Regions from separate parts of the Sporolactobacillus sp. PKPK-6 genome, predicted to be linked through region 1. Evidence: a T-box and tRNA genes for the amino acid it is inferred to sense, from the RefSeq annotation. Region 1 holds a T-box; the other holds one or more tRNA genes.
What was found. A T-box is a leader RNA that pairs with one kind of tRNA and senses whether it is charged. The one in region 1 lies ahead of serS (serine--tRNA ligase), so its partner is inferred to be a tRNA-Ser.

Region 1 (4,428 bases):
TAGCCTTTTTCTGCGTTGAACCATTTTACCTTACCGTTTTGCATGTGTAACTGCCTCCCTAAAACGTTGCGCTGCCCGCGCGTGAACTAAAACCATCCACCAGTTAACAAAAAGCTTGCATATAAAAACAGACCTTTCCAGAAGTAAAAACTACTACACTTCGAGGAAGGGTCTTCATTCTTACATCCAGATCTTATATTAAGTAGTAAAATGGTTTATTACAATATAGCACAATCACCATTATGTGTCAATGAAATCACATTTTTGTAAGCGGATACTACCTTGATGTATCAACATTTTGCTGTCAAGTGCTTCGATCATTAATTTGGTTCTTGCGCTATTCTCATAATCGACCAAATTCGCATTTTTTATACATCGTCAATCGACATTATTCAACTTTTTTCACTTTTTTTTGCACTTTTTAGGTGATACACTTAATAAATCGTATAAGAGAGGACGTCATGAATGATCAACTCCGAAACATCATCGAATAAATTAATATCGGTCGCCGGGATGGTCGGGATCGGTAAAACAACTTTCGCCACTGCTATAGCAAGTCGTTTGGGATATCGTACCTCTTTTGAGAAAGTTGACGGAAACCCCTATCTTGACCTATTTTATAAGGATTTCAAACGTTGGGCATTTCATCTGCAAATCTTCTTTCTCGGGGAACGCTTCAAGGAAACGCAGAAGATCATGACGAGCGCCGACAATTATATTCAAGATCGCTCTATTTATGAAGACACCGGTATTTTTGCGAAAATGCATCATGATAAAGGAACAATGTCTGAAGCAGATTATCAGACTTATACCAGCCTTTTTCAAGCCATGGTGATGACACCTTATTTCCGCCATCCAGACTTATTAATCTATCTCCACGGTTCATTGGACGCGACCATCAATCGAATTGGCCGACGCGGACGCGGAATGGAAAAAGAAACGCCGCGCAGTTACTGGGAGGAAATGTTTCATCGCTATGAGCAATGGATCAGCCATTTTTCAATCTGCCCGGTACTGAAAATTGATATCGAAGACTACGACATCGTCAATGATCCTAAATCTGCGGATGCAATTGCAGCACATATCCAGGATTTGTTGAAAGATAAAGCAGAGTGCAATGTTTAAAGAAAAACCAAGGTTCGGACGTCTCGTCCAACCCTTAGTTTTTCTTTCCTAGATATCGCTAATTTCTGTTTGTAAAAAAAAATGAAACGCGCAAGTACGGGTTAAAACCGTATTTGCACGTTTTTTATTTTGTATCTTCGTCTGTGGTATTCTTTTTTTCATCCTGGCTTTTCTTATCTTTGGAAGCCTTTGGTTCGTTGGGATTAAGGGTAATACCAAGATCATCAATCATCTTCGTTAATCTGGCGTCCGTGTTCACTTTCTGATGAAGAGCCATGGCGCACCTCCTGCGATTTTGAGCAAATTAAAATTAGTCTTTTGGCGTGATTTTCTCCACATTTCTCATGTATGGGCGCAACGCTTCCGGTATAATAACACTGCCGTCCTCTTGCTGGTAATTCTCCAGAATTGCAGCAACCGTACGTCCAACTGCCAGACCAGAGCCGTTCAGTGTGTGTACGAATTCAGGCTTTGCTTTCGGCGTACGTCTAAAGCGAATATTCGCACGGCGTGCCTGGAAATCTTCGAAGTTGCTGCAAGAAGAAATTTCACGATATGTGTTCTGACTCGGAATCCATACTTCAAGATCGTATTTCTTCGCCGCCGTGAAACCAAGGTCTCCGGTACAAATTGCGACAACGCGGTAAGGGAGATTGAGCAGACGCAGAACTTCTTCCGCGTGACCTGTCAGCTTCTCCAGTTCATTGTAAGAATCCTCAGGCTTTACAAACCGAACGAGCTCAACCTTGTTAAATTGGTGCTGGCGGATGATTCCGCGTGTATCGCGTCCCGCCGATCCTGCCTCAGAACGGAAGCAGGCGCTGTAGGCAGCAAAGGCAGCCGGAAGCTGATCACCGTTTAAGATCTCATCACGATAATAATTCGTTACAGGTACCTCGGCTGTCGGGATCAAGAAGTAGTCTCGATCATCCGCGATCTTGAACGCATCTTCTTCAAATTTCGGCAGTTGACCGGTACCGGTCATGCTCGTGCGATTGACCATATAAGGCGGCATGATTACTTCATAGCCATGCTGATCCTCGTGCAGATCAAGCATGAAGCTGATCAGTGCGCGTTCCAATCGAACGCCGAGTCCCTTATAAAAGACGAAACGGCTGCCCGTTACTTTTGCGGCACGCTCAAAATCGAGAATACCTAAATTAGTGGCCAGATCCCAGTGCGCCTTTGGTTCATAAGCAAATTTTACAGGATCTCCCCAAAAACGAATGGGTTTGTTGTCATTCTCATCCTCACCTACTGGCACTGTTTCATGTGGAACATTCGGAATCGACAGCATCACTTGTTTCAAATCTTCTTCAACCTGGCTTAGCTTTCCGTCTAGTTCCTTGATGCTGGCACTGACTTCGCGCATCGATACAATCAGTTCCTGTGCGTCTTCCTTCGCCCTTTTTTTTGCAGCAACCTGCGCAGATACTTCATTGCGCTTTGCTTTCAAAACTTCCGTTTGACTGATTAGTTCACGGCGCTTGTCGTCCAATTCAGGAAAACGCTGAAAGTCGGAGAGATCTTCACCCCGCTTATTTAATTTTTCCTTGATTTCATCATAATGATCTCGCAATCGTTTCATATCGAGCATCGTTTTCTGCCTCCTAAAGAAAACCTTGGACCTTGCCAGCCCTTAGTTTTTCTTTTCCTAGATAAAAATAGAAAATCTCGTCCCTTGTAATAAAAGGGACGAGACTTAACCCGCGTTGCCACCCAAATTGCCGACATGCCGCATTGCGGTTTGTCGGCCGCTTTAGTCATTGATAACGGTAATGATCCGTGTGATCGGTGCCTTCTCCGATCCAACTCTCAGGGATGGATTCGCATCTGCTCCTTCACCGCTTTCCACCGACTGCGGCTCTCTATTCAAGGAGACAAATGTTACTTTTTCCCGTCATCAAGCGAATAAATTCGACTTACATAAAATCTACACTACTGTTAAAAAAAAAGCAAGCGGTTAATTGTATTCCTCCACCATTCGAACGAAGTAACGATGCATTGCGGGATCATCAGTCAATTCAGGATGAAAGGCACAGGCAAGAAATCTGCCTTGTCGGCATGCCACAATATGGCCTTCACACGTAGCGAGCACGTCCACATTTTCAGCGGCACTTTTGATATAAGGTGCTCGAATAAACACGCCGATATACGTTTCACTAATCCCCTTTATTTCTAAATCCGCTTCAAAGCTGTCGACTTGGCGGCCAAAAGCATTTCGCTTAACATCAATATCCAGTAAAGCCAAATGGGGACCGCGTCTGCCCTCAATTTGCTTCGCCATTAAGATCAAGCCTGCACATGTGCCGAATACAGGTTTCTGTTCAGCAAAATTTTTGACTGCTTCAAATAGATCATAGCGGTCCATGATTCTGCGCATCATTGTACTTTCGCCGCCGGGAAGCACAAGTCCATCCAGGCCGTCCAGGTCGCGGGCATTTTTAACTAGAGCTGTTTCTGCACCTGATACCTCAAGCGAGTGAACATGCTCGCTGACGGCACCTTGAAGCGCAAGCACGCCAATTTTAACAGACATTGTTCCTCACCTCTCAGATTCCGCGATCCTGCATGCGTTCCGCAGGTTCAAGCTTGCTCATGTCAATGCCCTTCATCGGCGTTCCGAGTCCCTTGGACAGTTCAACAATTCGTTCATAATCCTGGTAGTATGTGGTTGCCTCTACAATTGAACGTGCAAATTTAGCCGGATTTTCCGATTTGAATATACCTGAGCCGACAAACACTCCGTCCGCGCCGAGCTCCATCATCAATGCAGCATCGGCAGGAGTTGCAACACCGCCGGCAGCAAAATTAACAACCGGCAGCCGTCCTGCCTCACGAATTTGCAGAAGTATTTCATAAGGAGCGCCAAGTTCTTTTGCAAACACCATCAATTCGTCCGGAGCCATCGCTACAACTTTACGTACTTGACTGTTCACGAGACGCATATGGCGCACGGCTTCAACAATGTTTCCGGTTCCTGGTTCGCCCTTTGTCCGCAACATAGCCGCACCTTCACCAATTCTGCGTGCTGCTTCGCCCAAATCGCGGCATCCGCAAACAAACGGGACGGTAAATGCCTTTTTATCTATATGAAAAACATCATCTGCCGGAGTAAGCACTTCACTTTCATCGATATAATCGACTTTCATTGCTTCAAGAACACGTGCTTCCACGATATGACCGATTCTTGCTTTCGCCATAACCGGAATGGAAACTGCATTCTGAACCTGTTCTACAATTGTGGGATCAGCCATCCGGGCAACGCCACCCGCCTTGCGGATATCAGAAGGAACCCGCTCC
Region 2 (4,428 bases), on a different contig from region 1:
TAAAAATACCGTGAAATAGCTATAGAAAAAAAAGTCCCAGCCATTGTTTACTGCGAGATTCACCCATAGACCGTCACGCTTAATAAATTGATACTGCGCAGCGGCCATGGGGGCCGAAAGACCAAATACATAAACCGTAAGCGCAGCAGGCAGATAAAGTGCCGGATACATCCACACTTTTTTAAGAATCCGTTGATTTCCTGTCAATATAAAACAAAAGTGCAAAAGCGCTCCGTAAAAAGTGCCCCAGCCAATGGCTGAAAATCTTCTCCAAAACAAACAGATTGTACTGCTCGGTGCAATCACAGAAATTGAAAATCCAAATGACCAGATGCACAAACACATACAAACAGTAAAGAAAATACGATTTAATTGATCCTTCGCATTTTTCAAAATCACATAAGTACCTAATAGCACACTGATTATGCAAACAATCATAAATAAGAGTGAGAAAAAATGCAGATTTGACGTTTCCATTTACTAACCTTCTTTCACAGTCACCAAAACATTACATTCGTATGTATTCAAGTCAACCGGGCGTCATTATTTTAATTATTCATTTCACTAAAAATCACGCGTCAACTATTCTTTTTCGCTCTACCTTAAGTTTATTATGAACTTGGTCTACATAATACTGCATTAAGGACAAATAGTCTATGCCATTAGTATCGGTACAAATAGCCAATTGGTGAACCTATATTCACTAAAAAGCATAAAAACCGTAAAAAAGAAAACCATACACAGATTGAACAGATCTATGTATTGTCAACTACTTTTTCGCATGTTGATTTTTATCGTCATCTATTGTAGCATGGCCGCAAATCGGAACTTCGCTTGTTGGTGTGAAAAAGCGCAAGTGAACATCATAATCATCTGGATCATCAGATGGCATCATAAAAGCTGTCTCAGAATTGTTTAACTCCTTATATAATAAAATTAATATACTAAAACTTGAAACATCAAAAATGGGCTTCACAGCTTATCCTGTAAAGGATTAGCACAAAAATAAAAGCAAGAACACCGATAACTCGGTATAATTGAAGTGTCGAATCCCAATTAACCGAGGAGTGTTCATGCCATGAAAAGTATATCACGAAATGACCATCCATCTCTTGGAATTTCTTCTTCAGTCCAGGAATTTTTTACACGATTTCGTTTGAGTCAACTTGCGAGAGCCTCAAACGCCACAAAGGCAAAGGGGGTCCCCTTCCGGGTACTGTTCTGTTATCTCATTAGCACGGTCTTTTCAAACAAGTCAGCGTATCGCGATTATTTGAAGCATCAAAATCAGCTGAACTTCTCGGATAAGACCTTTCGCAACCTGCTCAACAACGGCAAGATTAACTGGCAAAAGTTTCTGATTCTGCTCTGTTGCCGGATCATTCAGTTCATTAAACCCTTGACGGATTCGGCACGGAAGCCTGTGTTCATTGTGGATGATTCCATGTATGAACGCGCCCATGCGAAACGCGTGGAGCTGGCGGCGTTTCAATTCGACCACGCCAACCATCGGCATGTGCGCGGCTTTCGGTTTCTTCAACTAGGCTGGAGTGACGGCAACACTTTTTTGCCGGTCACCTTTTCCTTGCTTTCGGGTCAGAATCAGGTATGCGGTACAAAAGCTGATGCTCGCACCCATTCTGGAAAGCGGAAGCTTCAGGCCCAGCGTAAAGCGCCTGATGTGGTTCGAGAACTGCTTTCTTCTGCCCTGAGGCATGGCGTCCGAGCATCCTATGTTTTGTTTGATTCTTGGTTCTCTAGTCCTAAAATGTTTCAGCAGCTGCGTCAACTTGGCCTTCATACCGTCGCTATGGTGAAACGGTCGAAAAAGGTTTATTACCGGTTCAATGGTCAAATGATGGACGTGAAAGCGATCTTCAACGCTCAGAAAAAACGTCGTGGACGCTCACGCTACCTACTTTCTACCGTTGTAGAAGCGGTTGTTGAGGGAGAGGTCTTACCCCTGAAACTCGTATACGTCCGCAACCGTCGTAAACGCAAAGAGTATCTGGTCTTAGCGTCAACCGATATCCAACTTTCTGAAGATGAAATCATCCAGCTTTATGGAAAACGCTGGTCCATTGAAGTGTACTTCAAGATGTGCAAGCACTATCTTCGACTCGCTAAATACCAGGGTTTGTCTTATGACGGGATTTTTGCGCACACCGCCCTGGTCGCTATCAGTTATTCCCTTCTTGCGGTTCAGCACCGTGAACAGGTGGACGATCGCACTTTGGGTGAGTTGTTTTATTTGATGGTCGATGAGCTTTCGGATGTGACCTTCGTCGAAACGCTTCAGCAGTTGATCGACTTATTTCAAGAAGTTTTCAAAGACGAGTATGTTCTTTCTGAGCAAGCAGTCCATCACATCATCGAAAATTTTCTAGAGAAGCTACCTACCAGCTACCAGAAACAGCTGACAAAAGCGGCGGCCTGACCTAAATTATTCATAGTAATCATAGAGCAGGCAAGGGATGGGTGCGCTTTTTTAACTTTCAAGTTTTAGTTAATATAAAAAAAACACAAAAGCAGATGTAACCATTTATGCGAGAATTCTTACTAAACACTGATCAAATGGTAAGTTCTATGAACCCATTGATTTTAAATTATCCTTCTTATCATTAAATGTTTATAAAAAACAAAAAACCTCGAAAACGCTTGTTTATCAACGTTTTCGAGGTTTCTATGATGCACTTATGACAGTGCCTTAGCGGAGAGCGAGGGATTCGAACCCTCGAGACGGCTCAATAACCGTCTACACGATTTCCAATCGTGCTCCTTCGGCCACTCGGACAGCTCTCCAAAAAAGGCTTCACAACAACTTATCATTCAGATCATCTAGCTCCACCACGATACAAACACTATGGAGTGATCTACCGACAAATGTCGTGAAGCACAATCAATATTATATATTGCCTGGCAGTGACCTACTCTCACAGGGGGACAGCCCCCAATTACCATCGGCACAGAAGAGCTTAACGACCGTGTTCGGGATGGGAACGGGTGTGACCTCTTCGCTATGACCGCCAGACTTCCGGCTCGCATGAGCCTTCAAAACCGGTAACGAAAGCAATCGAAACAAAACAAGTGAATCCAAGGTATTCTGGGTTAAGCCCTCGACCGATTAGTATCTGTCCGCTGCACACCTCACGGTGCTTCCACTTCAGACCTATCAACCTCATCATCTCTAAGGGGTCTTACTGATTTAAAATCATGGGAAATCTCATCTTGAAGGGGGCTTCATGCTTAGATGCTTTCAGCACTTATCCCGTCCACACATAGCTACCCAGCGTATGCTCCTGGCGGAACAACTGGTACACCAGCGGTGTGTCCATCCCGGTCCTCTCGTACTAAGGACAGCTCTTCTCAAATTTCCTACGCCCGCGACGGATAGGGACCGAACTGTCTCACGACGTTCTGAACCCAGCTCGCGTACCGCTTTAATGGGCGAACAGCCCAACCCTTGGGACCTACTTCAGCCCCAGGATGCGATGAGCCGACATCGAGGTGCCAAACCTCCCCGTCGATGTGAACTCTTGGGGGAGATAAGCCTGTTATCCCCAGGGTAGCTTTTATCCGTTGAGCGATGGCCCTTCCATGCGGTGCCACCGGATCACTAAGCCCGACTTTCGTCCCTGCTCGACTTGTAGGTCTCGCAGTCAAGCTCCCTTGTGCCTTTACACTCTGCGAATGATTTCCAACCATTCTGAGGGAACCTTTGGGCGCCTCCGTTACCTTTTAGGAGGCGACCGCCCCAGTCAAACTGCCCGCCTGACACTGTCTCCGAACCGGATCACGGTTCAGGGTTAGAATGTCGATATCGTCAGGGCAGTATCCCACCGATGCCTCCACCGAACCTAGCGGTCCGGTTTCCAAGGCTCCTGCCTATCCTGTACAAACGATACCCACATCCAATATCAAGCTGCAGTAAAGCTCCATGGGGTCTTTCCGTCCTGTCGCGGGTAACCTGCATCTTCACAGGTACTATAATTTCACCGGGTCTCTCGTTGAGACAGTATCCAAATCGTTACACCTTTCGTGCGGGTCGGAACTTACCCGACAAGGAATTTCGCTACCTTAGGACCGTTATAGTTACGGCCGCCGTTTACTGGGGCTTCAATTCAAAGCTTCTCCCGAAGGATAACCTCTCCTTTTAACCTTCCAGCACCGGGCAGGTGTCAGCCCCTATACATCACCTTACGGTTTAGCAGAAACCTGTGTTTTTGGTAAACAGTCGCTTGGATCTTTTCACTGCGGCTCATCGGACCCGTAGGTCCGACGAGCACCCCTTCTCCCGAAGTTACGGGGTGATTTTGCCGAGTTCCTTAACGAGAGTTCTCCCGAGCGTCTTAGAATTCTCTTCTTGCCCACCTGTGTCGGTTTGGGTACGGGCACCGTTTCACTCGCTAGAGGCTTTTCTTGGCAGTG

Region 2: it has a tRNA-Ser gene. The T-box ahead of serS (serine--tRNA ligase) is inferred to sense a tRNA for this amino acid. The anticodon was not compared.

Annotation. Positions count from the first base shown of each region.
Region 1 covers NZ_JBWXPA010000001.1:1,921,214-1,925,641, forward strand. The annotation lists gene cspD (cold-shock protein CspD) at 1-44, opposite strand, end outside; gene AC1MBV_RS09475 (deoxynucleoside kinase) at 466-1,125, shown strand; gene AC1MBV_RS09480 (hypothetical protein) at 1,250-1,402, opposite strand; gene serS (serine--tRNA ligase) at 1,436-2,722, opposite strand; T-box leader at 2,814-3,038, opposite strand; gene pdxT (pyridoxal 5'-phosphate synthase glutaminase subunit PdxT) at 3,089-3,664, opposite strand; gene pdxS (pyridoxal 5'-phosphate synthase lyase subunit PdxS) at 3,678-4,428, opposite strand, start outside.
Region 2 covers NZ_JBWXPA010000002.1:682,449-686,876, forward strand. The annotation lists gene AC1MBV_RS14115 (EAL domain-containing protein) at 1-477, opposite strand, end outside; partial or broken gene AC1MBV_RS14120 (PhzF family phenazine biosynthesis protein) at 803-925, opposite strand; gene AC1MBV_RS14125 (IS4 family transposase) at 1,079-2,437, shown strand; tRNA gene AC1MBV_RS14130 (tRNA-Ser) at 2,712-2,802, opposite strand; rRNA gene rrf (5S ribosomal RNA) at 2,915-3,031, opposite strand; rRNA gene AC1MBV_RS14140 (23S ribosomal RNA) at 3,105-4,428, opposite strand, start outside.